4 regions of the Halomonas kalidii genome follow, and region 1 is predicted to be linked to each of the others. Evidence: predicted binding sites of a transcription regulator. Region 1 holds the regulator's gene; each other region holds the start of a gene.
The links. The regulator sigma-54, encoded in region 1, starts transcription at its own class of promoters, with help from an activator protein. The targets are predictions, from matches to a motif close to TGGCACNNNNNTTGCTNT.
Positions count from the first base shown of each region.

Region 1 (3,218 bases):
GCCTGGCCATCGGCCAAGGCAGCATCGTCGGCCTGCTCGGCCCCAATGGGGCCGGCAAGACCACCTCCTTCTACATGATCGTCGGGCTGGTTCGCGCCGATGCCGGCGAGGTCCACATCGACGACCTCGACCTGACGAAGGCCGCCATGCACGAACGAGCCCGGGCCGGTATCGGGTATCTGCCCCAGGAAGCCTCGATCTTCCGCAAGCTCTCGGTGGCCGACAACATCATGGCGATCCTCGAGACCCGCCAGGACCTCGACCGCACAGGGCGCAGGGCACGGCTCGAGCAGTTGCTCGAGGACTTCCATGTCACCCATATCCGCGACAACCTCGGCATGAGCCTCTCCGGCGGCGAGCGGCGCCGGGTGGAGATCGCCAGGGCGCTGGCCACGGAACCCGCCTTCATCCTCCTCGACGAACCCTTCGCCGGGGTCGACCCCATCTCGGTGGGCGAGATCAAGGCCATCATCCGTCAGCTCAAGGCCCGTGATATCGGCGTCCTGATCACCGACCACAACGTGCGCGAGACCCTCGATATCTGCGATACCGCCTACATCGTCGGCGACGGCCAGATCATCGCCGAGGGCGATGCCGAGGCGATCCTGGCCAACCAGCGGGTGCGTGAAGTGTACCTCGGCGAAGACTTCCGCCTCTGACCACATCTACCGCAACTTACTGATATAAAGGCTATTGCAGCATGGCGGCATGAAAATTGCCGATGGCATGCTTATTGCTAATAAAAGACTTGCAACGCGCCGGGCAGCGGACTAGGGTGGGGGTTTTCGGCGAATGAGCACACACCTCTCATGGCCATGAAAGCATCCCTGCAACTGCGTGTCGGCACCCAGCTGACCATGACGCCTCAACTGCAGCAGGCCATCGCCCTGCTGCAGCTCTCCACCCTGGACCTGCGCCAGGAGATTCAGCAGGCCCTGGAGTCGAACCCCATGCTGGAGCTCGATGACGGCTTCGGCGAACAGGCAGCGAGCGAGCCTGCCGATGACGACTGGGCCAGCGAGATCCCCAGCGAACTCTCGGTCGACAGCGACTGGTCGGACACCTACCAGGATCTGGGCGCCTCTCCCGCCGGCAGCGGCGAGGGCCCAGACTTCGAGCGCCAGGCCTCGGGCCAGAGCCTGCAGGACCACCTCGCCTGGCAGTTGGCCATGACCGACCTGGACGAACGTCAGCGACACATCGCCGAGAGCCTGATCGATGCCGTGAACGGCGCCGGCTACCTGGCCCAGCCGCTCGACGAATTGCGTGACGGGCTCAAGAACCAGGGGCTCGAGGGACTCAAGAGTCGCGAGGTGGAGCAGGTATTGCTGCGCCTGCAGCAGTTCGAGCCGACCGGCATCTTCGCCCGGGACCTGCGCGAATGCCTGATGCTGCAACTCGCCGCCCTGCCCGACGACACCCCGTTGCTGCCCCAGGCCCGGCGCCTGGTGCGCCAGTTTCTCGAAGCGCTGGCCGGTGACGACCGCCGCCTGCTCAAGCGCCGACTCGGCCTCGATGACGATGCCCTCGACGAGGTGATCGCCCTGGTGCGCTCACTGGACCCGAGGCCGGGCAGTCGCTATTCGGAATCCGACAACGACTACGTCATTCCCGACCTGGTCGCCCGTCACGACAACCGCGGCTGGCAGGTGGAGCTCAACCCCGAGGCCCTGCCACGGCTACGCATCCAACCCGACTATGCGGCACTGATTCGCCGCGCCGACAAGAGCCAGGACAACCAGTTCCTCAAGAATCACCTGCAGGAGGCCCGCTGGTTGATGAAGAGCCTCTCCAGCCGCAACGACACCCTGCTGCGGGTAGGACGCGAGATCATGGCGCGCCAGCTCGACTTCCTCGAGCAGGGCGAGGAGGCGATGCGGCCATTGATACTGGCCGATATCGCCCAGGCCGTGGAGATGCACGAATCGACCATCTCGCGAGTCACCACCCAGAAGTTCATCCACACCCCCCGCGGCGTCTTCGAGCTGAAGTATTTCTTCTCCAGCCAGGTCGGCAACGGGGATGGCGACGCTCACTCGAGCACCGCGATCCGCGCCCGCATCCGCAAGCTGATCCAGGAGGAGCCGCCACGCAAGCCGCTCTCCGACAGCAAGCTGGTGACGCTGCTCGAGGAGGCCGGCATCAGCGTCGCGCGGCGGACCGTGGCCAAGTATCGGGAGGCCATGGGCATCGCCTCCTCCAGCGAGCGCAAGCGGCTAAGGTGAGTGAGCGCCAGTCGCCGCTGGCATCGCCCTCAGCAGGGGGTTTGCAGGGCAGGAAAAAGGGTTACAATCGAGGCACCAATCGAAGGACGAAGGAGCGTGTCATGCAAGTCAACATCACCGGCCATCATGTGGAACTGACCGACGCCCTGCGTGACTATGTGAACGAAAAGCTCACTCGCGTGGAACGCCACTACGACAACATCACCACCGTGCAGGTAACGCTCTCCGTCGAGAAGGAACGCCAGCAGGCCGCCTGCACCCTGCATGCCGCCGGTGCCGATCTGCACGCCGAGGCCATGGACGGTGACATGTACGCCGCCATCGATGCGCTCGCCGACAAGCTGGACCGCCAGTTGGTCAAGCACAAGGAGAAGGTCCAGGCCCGCGCCCAGGGCGCCGGTGCCCGCTGATCCATCATGACACTCGAAGCCATCCTGCCCCCCGAGCGCACCCTGTTCGGCGTGCCCGGGGGAAGCAAGAAGCGGGTACTGGAATTCTTCAGCACCTTCATCGCACAGAACACACCGAGCCTCGACAGCCAGGAAGTCTTCGGCCGCCTGATCGGCCGTGAGCGGCTGGGCAGCACGGGTATCGGCAACGGCGTCGCCATTCCCCATGCCCGCGACCCGCACTGCAAGGCTCCCCTTGCCGGCTTCCTGAAGCTGGCCGAGCCGATCGACTTCGACGCCATCGATGGCGAGCCGGTTGACCTGATCTTCGTGCTGCTGGTACCGGAAGAGGCCGACGATGCCCACCTCGCGCTGCTGGCCCAGGTCGCGGGCGTGATGAACGATGCCGAGACCCGCGGCCGGCTGCGCAAGAGCGCGAGCCAGCGCGAGCTCCATGAGCGACTCATCGAGGCGATCCGACGACAGTCCTCGGGCTGATCGTCGCTCACCGGGCCACCCGGCCAGTCACACGACCAGGAGACCCGCCATGCAGCTCGTGATCATCAGCGGCCGATCCGGCTCCGGCAAGTCGATCGCACTGCAG
Region 1 covers NZ_JASCQN010000025.1:276,163-279,380, reverse strand. The annotation lists gene lptB (LPS export ABC transporter ATP-binding protein) at 1-659, shown strand, start outside; gene QLQ85_RS05925 (RNA polymerase factor sigma-54) at 810-2,225, shown strand; gene hpf (ribosome hibernation-promoting factor, HPF/YfiA family) at 2,327-2,635, shown strand; gene ptsN (PTS IIA-like nitrogen regulatory protein PtsN) at 2,642-3,112, shown strand; gene rapZ (RNase adapter RapZ) at 3,162-3,218, shown strand, end outside.

Region 2 (3,218 bases), on a different contig from region 1:
CGTGATGACCGGCCTCGGGCCAGCAGCGAAAGTGAGGCACGCTGGCCCCCCATGGGCCGGTGGAGCCCATGGGGAGGCAGGTTTCGGGGGGGGGCAGGAGCGGATCAGTGGTGGGCGACTCAGGCGGGCTTGGCGTCGCACAGCGGACAGAAGTCGGCCTGTTCGCCGTGCCCCAGGCGCAGCCCGGTGCGGTTGTCGGCAATCTGCCGGTAGAGCAGCTGGAAGCTGGGGCTGCCCTCGGCAGGGCTGTCCAGCGGGAATCCGGACGTCATGCCGTCAAGCGCCCGGGCAGGGACCTGTCGCTCGATGAGTGGGAAAATGTGCCGGTTCTCGGTATGCAGGTGGTGGTGGTAGAGCTCGCTGAAGGCTAGGGCCAGGTTGCGCAGATTGGCGTCAGCCTCGGCGCCTGGCGTCTCGTCCGCCATTCGGTGGAATGCCGCCTCGAGCTCGCGGCCATAGGTCGTGATGCGCCGGTGTTCCACGACCAGCACCTCGAGGGTGTCGCGGCTGTCGGGGTGGCGCGCGGCGAGGTGCTCGAAGAGGGCATCCTCCACCCGGTGATGCCACTCCTCGGGTTGCCGGGTCAGGTAGTGGCAAAGCCGCGCCAGCAGTCGGTAGTCGGGGATCTCCTCGCAGGCCGCGATATGCAGCTGTCGGTCGAGGATGCAGAGTAGCGCCTCGTAGCGGTAGTGGTCGGCGTGCAGGCGTTCCAGAACGATGGCTTTCATGGTGGCCTCCCCGGTGCGTCACCGTTGGTCGCGGCGACGCACCGTCGCGTGTGCGACCGGCTCAGCCGGCGCGTTCGAAGAGCAGGTTGTTTTCCAGGTGGATGTGCTGCATCAGGTCGTTGCGGAACTCGTGCAGCCCGGTGTAGAGGGTGCGCCAGGTGGTGCAGGCGCCCTTCGGCGGGGTGATGTCGTCGGTCAGCGCCAACAGCTGCGCGAGATGCTCGCCGTGGTCGTCGTGCTCGTGGCGCATCACCGCGATGGGTCCCTGGGCCTGGGCGCCCATGCCCCGGCGCAGCATCGGGAAGAGGATCTGCTCCTCCTTCTGCATGTGGCTCTCCATCTCCTGGTGGATCGTGGTGAGCAGGTCGGCCAGCCCGTTGGGGCAGGTGTCGCGCTCGCCGTGGACCTGCTCGACGCGGCGTGCCATGCGCACCAGCTCGGGTAGCTGCTGGCGGTGGACGTCGTGGTAGCGAGTCAGGAGATGGTCGATCAGCACGTCGTTGCTGGCCGACTGCCAGTCGAGCTCGTCGCTGGCACCGGCCGGCAGTGCCTCGAGCTCGGCGACCAGGGCGTCGGGGGCCAGCCCCGCGCGCTCGGCCGCCTCGCGCAGGCTGATACGGCCGCCGCAGCAGAAGTCGATGTTGTGGTCATGGAAGACACGGGTGGCACCCGGCAGGGTCAAGGCGGTACGACCGACGCTCTGTTCCAGCAGGCTCATGGTGTGGATTCCTCGATGAAGTTGGACGGCATTCTTGATAAGCAAGGTGCGTGCCAGGATGTGAGCGCCCGTCTCTTGCAGTATTACCGGCTTGAGGGTGAAAATTACCCGGCTAAACTCGGGTAAATAGAACCCTGAAAGGTAAAAATCACCATGCTCGATGAGACTCTGCTGGCGGACCTGGTCGCCGACCTGCCCAGCGCCGTGCGCCTGCAGCGGCTGACGTGCACCCTGCGCGAGGGTTTTCGCTGCGGCGCCGTCTGCCTGCTGCGCCTGGAGGAGAATGCGCTGGTGCCGGTGGCCGTGGATGGGCTGGTTCGCGAGGCGCTGGGACGGCGTTTCGAGGTGGCCCATCACCCCCGCCTGGCCACCATCCTCGCCAGCCGTCGTTCCACGCTTTTCCCGCCGGATGCCAGCCTGCCGGACCCCTACGACGGCCTGGTGGAGCAGCAGCCCGGCCAGCCGCTGCACGTCCACGACTGCATGGGCATCAGCCTGCACGTGGAGGCCGAACCCTGGGGCGTATTGACCCTGGATGCGCTGGAGGCGGGCACCTTCGATGACGCCGATCGCACGGCTCTGGAGCGCTATGCGTTGCTGGTCGAGGCGGCGGTACGGGTCAGTCGCCTGGAGCGGGACCTGCGCGCCCTGCGCATGGCGCAGCAGGATGGTAGCGTGCCTCTCGAGGTGCCCGAGGTGCGCGACATCCTCGGCCACAGTGCGGTGCTCCAGCGGCTGCTGCGCGAGCTGGACGTGGTGGCGGCCTCCGACCTGCCGGTACTGCTCAGCGGGGAGACCGGGGTGGGCAAGGAGCTCTTCGCGCGTCGCTTGCACCGGCGCTCTTCCCGACGTGCCGCGCCGCTGGTGCAGGTCAACTGTGCCGCGCTGCCCGAGTCCCTGGCCGAGAGTGAGCTGTTCGGCCACGTGAAGGGGGCCTTCTCCGGCGCCACCGCCGAGCGTGCCGGCCGCTTCGAGGCGGCCGACGGCGGCACCCTGTTCCTCGATGAGGTAGGCGAGCTGCCGCTGCCCGTCCAGGCCAAGCTGCTGCGCGCCCTGCAGGAAGGCGAGGTGCAGCGCCTGGGCGAGGACACCCCGCGCCGGGTCGACGTGCGGATCATCGCCGCCACCAATCGTCACCTGGCCGACGCCGTGCGCGACGGCCACTTCCGCGCCGACCTCTACCACCGGCTGTCGGCCTACCCGGTGGCGATCCCGCCGCTGCGTGAGCGGGGGGGCGACGTGCTGGTGCTGGCCGGCCATTTCCTGGAGATCAACCGTGCCCGGCTCGGGGTGCGTAGCCTGCGACTCTCGCCGGATGCCGAGGCGGCGCTGCTCGCCTACGCCTGGCCGGGCAACGTGCGCGAGCTCGAGCACGTGATCAGCCGGGCGGCGATCAAGGCGTTGAGCCAGGGCGCGCGGCGCGACGAGATCATCACCCTGGAGCCCGCCCGACTCGATATTCCCGTCCGCGCCGCGGTGCCCGGTGGTGCATCGGAGCTACCGGAGGGGGCGGACGAGATTGCGCCACCGACGCTGCGTGAGCGAGTGGAACAGGCCCAGCGCCAGGCGATCCGCGAGGCACTGGTCGCCTGCGACGGGCGCTGGGCGGCGGCCGCCCGGCGGCTGGAGGTGGATCCCAGCAACCTGCACAAGCTCGCCAGGCGGCTGGGGCTCAAGGCCGGGGGCGGGACACGCTGAAGGTCGAGTTGATCCTCCTGCCCTGACGGCTATCCTGTAAGACGTAAAATACACGCATCTTAGCGCTCGTGCGC
Region 2 covers NZ_JASCQN010000054.1:45,260-48,477, reverse strand. The annotation lists gene QLQ85_RS20735 (hemerythrin domain-containing protein) at 120-728, opposite strand; gene ytfE (iron-sulfur cluster repair protein YtfE) at 790-1,446, opposite strand; gene norR (nitric oxide reductase transcriptional regulator NorR) at 1,600-3,144, shown strand.
Region 2: a site for sigma-54 is predicted at 1,485-1,502, ahead of ytfE (iron-sulfur cluster repair protein YtfE). Genes of this name have one in related genera too.

Region 3 (3,218 bases), on a different contig from region 1:
AGGAGTCGAGATGGCGTGCCTGCCTCGCCGCCGCGGGCGGCGAGGCAGGGGGCGGGCTCATTCGGCCAGGGCGACCTCGGCTTCCTCGGCCGCGGTGCTGCCGCCGCAGGAGCCGTTGGCGACGTTGAAGTTGCCGCAGCGCATCGGTGCACGCCAGTCGCTGACCAGGTCGCGAGACCCCGGCAGGTAGTCGGACCAGGCGTCGCCGGCCACGGTGGACGGCGTCTGCCACACCACGTCGAACTGGCCGTTGTCCTGGATCTCGCCGATCAGCACCGGCTTGGTGATGTGGTGGTTGGGCATCATCGCCGCATGGCCGCCGGAGAGGTTGGGCACGGTCACGCCGATGATGGCGTCCTTGACGGCGTCGACCTCGGTGGTGCCGGCCTTGCGTACCGCCTCGGCCCACATGTTGAAGCCGATGTAGTGGGCCTCCATGGGGTCGTTGGTCACCGACTCCTCGTCACCGGTGTAGTCGATCCAGGCGTCGATGAAGTCGTAGTTCTCGTCGGTGTCGACGCTCATGAAGTAGTTCCAGGCGGCCAGGTGGCCGACCAGCGGCCCGGTGTCGAGGCCGGACAGCTCCTGCTCGCCCACCGAGAAGGCCACCACCGGGATGTCGGCGGCATCGATGCCTTGGTTGGCCAGCTCACGGTAGAAGGGCACGTTGGCGTCGCCATTGATGGTCGAGACCACCGCGGTCTTCTTGCCCTCGGCACCGAAGCGGCGCACCTCGGCGACGATGTTCTGCCAGTCGGAGTGACCGAAGGGGGTGTAGTTGACCAGGATGTCCTCCTCGGCCACCCCGAACTCCTCCCGTAGATACGCCTCGAGGATGCGGTTGGTGGTGCGCGGATAGACATAGTCGGTGCCGGCCAGCACCCAGCGCTCGACGCCGACCTGGTCGTGCAGGTAGTTGACGGCCGGAATGGCCTGCTGGTTGGGCGCGGCACCGGTGTAGAAGACGTTCTCGGAGGACTCCTCGCCCTCGTACTGCACCGGATAGAACAGCAGGCCATTGAGCTCCTCGACCACCGGCAGCACCGCCTTGCGCGAGACCGAGGTCCAGTTGCCGAAGATCACGTCGACCTCCTCCTGAGCGAGCAGCTCGCGGGCCCGCTCGGCGAACAGCGGCCAGTTGGAGGCCGGGTCGACTACCACCGCCTCGAGCTGGCGGCCGAGCAGGCCGCCCTGCGCGTTCTGCTGCTCGATGAGCATCTCCACGGTGTCCTTGAGGGTCGACTCGCTGATCGCCATGGTGCCGGAAAGCGAGTGCAGGATGCCGACCTTGATCGGGTCCTCGGCCAGGGCCTGGGCGCTGACGCCCAGCGTGGCGGCGGAGACCAGGACGGTCGCCAGCCAGCGTGACGGATAGGTGACGGGACGAGACAGTGCCTTGCGTCGGGATGTGGTCACTTGAACCTCCATGCGCCCTCCTGATGGAAGGACTCGTTGTGGTTGCATGGCGCCGCCGGGGCAGGATCCGCCGGCGCTCGGGACAGCGACCAGCACTTGCAAGGTCTGCGCCACTCGATGGCAGACACTTCTTTACACTAATTTTTCAGACACTTACCAAAAATGAAACGGAACGACACCGGCGTTGTTGCACCAACCGCGTGCAAATAGCCATCGCCAAGGCCGTTGCACGCACCTCGTTGGATGCACCATGGTCGAACTCATGCACTCCCATGATGAAAGAAGGGGCGCCGACCGCGTCGACACCCCTTATGTGGCTTATCTCGTTCGTTCCTGGTGACTGCCGGCAAGCTAACGGTGTGGTGCCCGCGCTGGCCCTCCCGGCGTCAGCCAGGATCGATCAGACCACATGGAAGCACGCCGAAGCGGGAGTGCGGGTGTCCATGTTGCGCCCCCGGTTCAGGTGGTCATCGATCTCGGCCGCGGAGCCGATCATGCGGCCGTAGAGAAAGACGCTGAAGGCTGCCGTCTCGAGGTCCCGCTCGGTCAGCTCGCCCGACTGGTAATCCTTCCACAGGAGCGCGAGCAGCAGCGCCGCGATCACCGCGTCGACGTTGACGCAGAAGACGTAGCGGCTGGCGCCCACGTCATACAGCGCCTGCACCAGTTCGCGGTAGAAGGCATGGAAGATGTTGTAGTCGCCGCGCTTCGCCATGAACTCCGCGATGAAGCGCTCGCGTGGATCGTAGTTGACCGGCTTGCCCTTGAAGATCGGGTGGTGGACGCCGGGCAAGGCGCGGACCTCGGTACCGATCTCCTTGGCCTCGGCCTTCTCGTGCTTGTAGGCGCGGGCGAAGTCGGTGGCCATGGCCTTGAGGTCGATGCCGTGGTTCGGGTCGGTGGGGTCGCTGAGCCCCTTGTCCTTGAACTGGTCGAGCAGGAAGGCCATTCCCTCGAAGCCGTTGCCGCCGTGGCTGTAGCCGGTGTGAGTGAGAAACCCGACCATGGCCTTGTTGATCTGCACGCGTTCAGGGGTCTGGGGTCCGTCAGCCGAGACCGCCCCCTTGGCGCCTTGTGCCGAGATCGAGCCTGGGCCGTTGGAGATCAGCAGGCCGACGAGGATCTGGAGCGGCAACGCCTCGTCGCGGGTCGGCTTCTTGCCGGTCATGGCGAGGAAGCAGAGGTCCGCCATGGTCCATTGGCCAAAGCGCTCGTCGCGCGGAATGCCACACAGCGAACCGGGCTGGTGGTGGGAACCCGGGATCGTCGCGCCGACCATCACGCCGTAGAGGCGTAAATACCAGGGCAACGTCTCCGCGGTCAGGCGCGAGATGCGTTTACGCATGAGGGGACCCCAGGCGATGGTCAGACTGATCGCGGCGAGGATGGCATCCCGGGAGAGGCGGCCGTTCAGGGTGGCGAGGTATTTGAGGAAGACCGACTTGCCACCGCGCGCCTTGACGGCGGCGAGCATCGCCTCGGGGCGGGGGTCGTCGGCCTCGGCCTCGGAGGCGAGAAAGAGCGCGCGGGTGGCAGCGTCCATGGTGATCGCCGAGATGTCGAACTCCTCGCTACGGCCGTCGCGCAGGCCGGAATGCGCAAAGAGGTCGATCAGCGCGCCGGTGCAGGCCAACGCGCGTTCGACCCGCTTCGGTCCGACGATCGCGGCAGCGGTCGCCATGATGGAGTTGGGCGCATTGCCCGCGTCCCGCGCGGCGTCGGCAGCCACGAGGATCGGGTCACCGACCAGGTTCACCTCCGCCGCCACGGCCACGTCAAGCATGGCACGGTCGTTCTCGCCG
Region 3 covers NZ_JASCQN010000041.1:186,199-189,416, forward strand. The annotation lists gene urtA (urea ABC transporter substrate-binding protein) at 58-1,428, opposite strand; gene QLQ85_RS13395 (hypothetical protein) at 1,817-3,218, opposite strand, start outside.
Region 3: a site for sigma-54 is predicted at 1,512-1,529, ahead of urtA (urea ABC transporter substrate-binding protein). Genes of this name have one in related genera too.

Region 4 (3,218 bases), on a different contig from region 1:
GGGTACCCGTGAGCTGCTGACCGTTACCCAGGGCCAGGCGCGGATCCTGGCGGGAGAGAATCGCTGTGCATTGAGTCCCGGCGATTCGGCCCATTATCATGCCGACCTCGAGCACACCATCGAGAACTGCGGCGAGTCGGAGCTGGTGAGCTTTCTCGTCGTGACCTATCAGTGATGGCCGTGCGTGCCGCCCGCCGACGCTGCCGCGGCGTCAGCCTCATCGGTACTGGACCCGGGCCTGGCAGGCGTGCAGCCGCTCCAGCAGCTCGGGGAGGGCCTTGGCGTCCAGGGAGGGGTCGAAGCCGCCGATACGGTCGAACCACTCCCGTGCCACGCACAGGGTATCGGCGGGAGGCGTGCGGCCTAGCCATTGCCAAAGACGGGTCGCCGGGCCGCGGGGCCGTGCGGGCAAGACCAGGACATCCCAGCGGTGATGCTCGCGCCCTTCGGCAACCACGTCGAGCCAGTCGGCAGGGAGGGGCAGGGCCGGCGCGAGAAAGACCAGTACCGTCCCCTGGCTGTGCGCCACCGCGGCATTGAGGCGGTCGCCCAACGGCTCGCCCTTGTAGGGGAGCAGGCGGGCGCCGAAGCGAGAGGCGAGCCCCGGTAGCCGCGGATCACCGGTGTCGTCGACCAGCAACAACTCGATACGACCGTCCCGGCCTTTCAGCAGCTTCTGGAGAGCCGCCAGGTGCCTGGGGAGACCGGTACCCGCCGAGCGGGCATCGAGGAAAATGCTGCAAGCGAACATGCTCGGTGCGCTCCGCTGGGCTGGACACCATGCCATGGCGCCGGGGCCGAAACGCGGGCGTTCCCGAACCGGTGCCTTCGTGTAATTGAGTGTAGTTTTTGGTTGTTAAGCGTATCAATGTGTTTCCTGGGTGAAATTCCTGGGGCAGGGGGAGGAGTTCTGCCCTGTGACGGCATGAGCCGCGGCATCAATAAGAAGGCAGCTTCAGCCTGGGATCGCTTCTCGCGCCATGTTGGTGCGTTCGGGCTCCTTTATGCACCAATAATGTGCTTTCGGGGCGGTTCATGGGGCCTCCGCTGGGGTCGCGTGGCTGTCTTGGTGCAGAAGCGTGCGCCGTGATTCTGAAAAATGGCCAATGAAATCATCTGGTTGCTATTTGCTTACGCCATGCTGGTGCAATTCTGGCACGCTGTCTGCATTGATTTGGCCAGCGCCATGTTCGCGTATGGCGGTCGTGGGCAGTAGGCCTGCGACGTGCTAAAACTCTCGCTGGGCTGACCAGCGCCAGTGGATCATCATCCCAACATCTCGAGCCAAGCTCACAGTGGAGGACAACATGTCTGCCAAGACTCTCGCCCTGATCGAAGAACATGACGTCAAGTGGGTCGACCTGCGCTTCACCGACACCAAAGGCAAGGAGCAGCACGTCACCATTCCGACCCGTGACGTCGACGAGGAGTTCTTCGAGAACGGGCAGATGTTCGACGGCTCTTCCATCTCCGGCTGGAAGGGAATCAACGAGTCGGACATGATCCTGCGCCCGGAAGACGGTACCGCCTTCCTCGACCCCTTCACCGAAGATGCCACCCTGGTGCTGCGCTGTGACATCATCGAGCCGGCGACCATGCAGGGCTACGAGCGTGACCCGCGTTCCATCGCCAAGCGTGCCGAGGCCTACCTGCAGTCCAGCGGCCTGGGCGATACCGCCTTCTTCGGCCCGGAGCCCGAGTTCTTCATCTTCGACGAGGTGCACTGGAAGGCCGACATCGAAGGCGCCATGTACAAGATCTCCTCCGAAGAGGGCGCCTGGGCCACCGACCGCCAGGTCGAGGGCGGCAACCTGGCGCACCGCCCGCGGGTCAAGGGTGGCTACTTCCCGGTGCCCCCGGTGGACAGCTTCCACGACATCCGCGGCGCCATGTGCAACACCCTGGAGGCCATCGGCCAGAGCGTCGAGGTGCACCACCACGAGGTGGCCAACGCCGGCCAGAACGAGATCGGCGTCAAGTTCAACACCCTGGTGAAGAAGGCCGACGAGCTTCAGGAGATGAAGTACGTCGTGCACAACGTGGCGCACGCCTATGGCAAGACCGCCACCTTCATGCCCAAGCCGCTGGTCGGCGACAACGGCAGCGGCATGCACGTCCACCAGTCGTTCTGGAAGGACGGCGTCAACCAGTTCGCCGGTGACGAGTACGCCGGGCTCTCCGAGATGGCGCTCTACTACATCGGTGGCATCATCAAGCACGCCCGCGCCCTGAACGCCTTCACCAACGCCTCCACCAACTCCTACAAGCGTCTGGTGCCGGGTTTCGAGGCGCCGGTGATGCTGGCCTACAGCGCCCGCAACCGTTCCGCTTCCATCCGCATTCCCTACACCGCCAGCCCCAAGGGCAAGCGCGTCGAGTGCCGCTTCCCGGACCCGACCGCCAACCCCTACCTGTGCTTCGCGGCGATGCTGATGGCCGGCATCGATGGCATCAAGAACAAGATCCATCCTGGCGATGCCATGGACAAGAACCTCTATGACCTGCCGCCGGAAGAGGGCAAGGCCGTGCCGACCGTGGCCAACAGCCTGGATCAGGCCCTGGAGGCGCTGGACGCCGATCGTGCCTTCCTCACCGAGGGTAGCGTCTTCACCGACGACATGATCGATGCCTACATCGAACTGAAGATGGAAGACGTGGAGCGCATCCGCATGTCCACCCATCCGGTCGAGTTCGACATGTACTACAGCTGCTGATACGGCGTGTGCCGACCGTCCGGCCCTGCGGGGCCGGACGGTGCGACGACGCCTGATGCATTGACCGTAAAGGGGTTCCGCCATGGCGGAACCCCTTTCTTTCGTACACTATCCAAGAAGCAGCAGGGGCGACACCAGATGAGCGACAAGGCCGGTGTCCCCGGAAGTCATCGGCATCGACGCGGGGGGAGAGGCATGAACAAGGTACTCGTGGTATTGGCGCTCGGGCTCGCGGTGGGCCTTGCGGCCCAGGCCCAGACCGTCTATCGCACCACCGATGCCCAGGGCAACGTGACCTTCACCGACAATCCCGAACGCGGCGGAGAGGAGGTCGAACTGACGCCGCTCACCGTGGTGCCCTCCCGCGAGGTGCGCCAGGAGCGGGCCGTGCCGCGGGTCGACGGCAGCCGTGCCGCGACGGCCTCGCCGGGGCAGCCCTTCATGCCCTACGACAGCTTCCGGATCCTCGCGCCGGCCCATGAGGAGACGCTGCCCACCGGCCAT
Region 4 covers NZ_JASCQN010000029.1:18,359-21,576, reverse strand. The annotation lists gene QLQ85_RS07360 (helix-turn-helix domain-containing protein) at 1-175, shown strand, start outside; gene QLQ85_RS07355 (glycosyltransferase family protein) at 218-751, opposite strand; gene glnA (glutamate--ammonia ligase) at 1,308-2,714, shown strand; gene QLQ85_RS07345 (DUF4124 domain-containing protein) at 2,910-3,218, shown strand, end outside.
Region 4: a site for sigma-54 is predicted at 1,154-1,171, ahead of glnA (glutamate--ammonia ligase). Genes of this name have one in related genera too.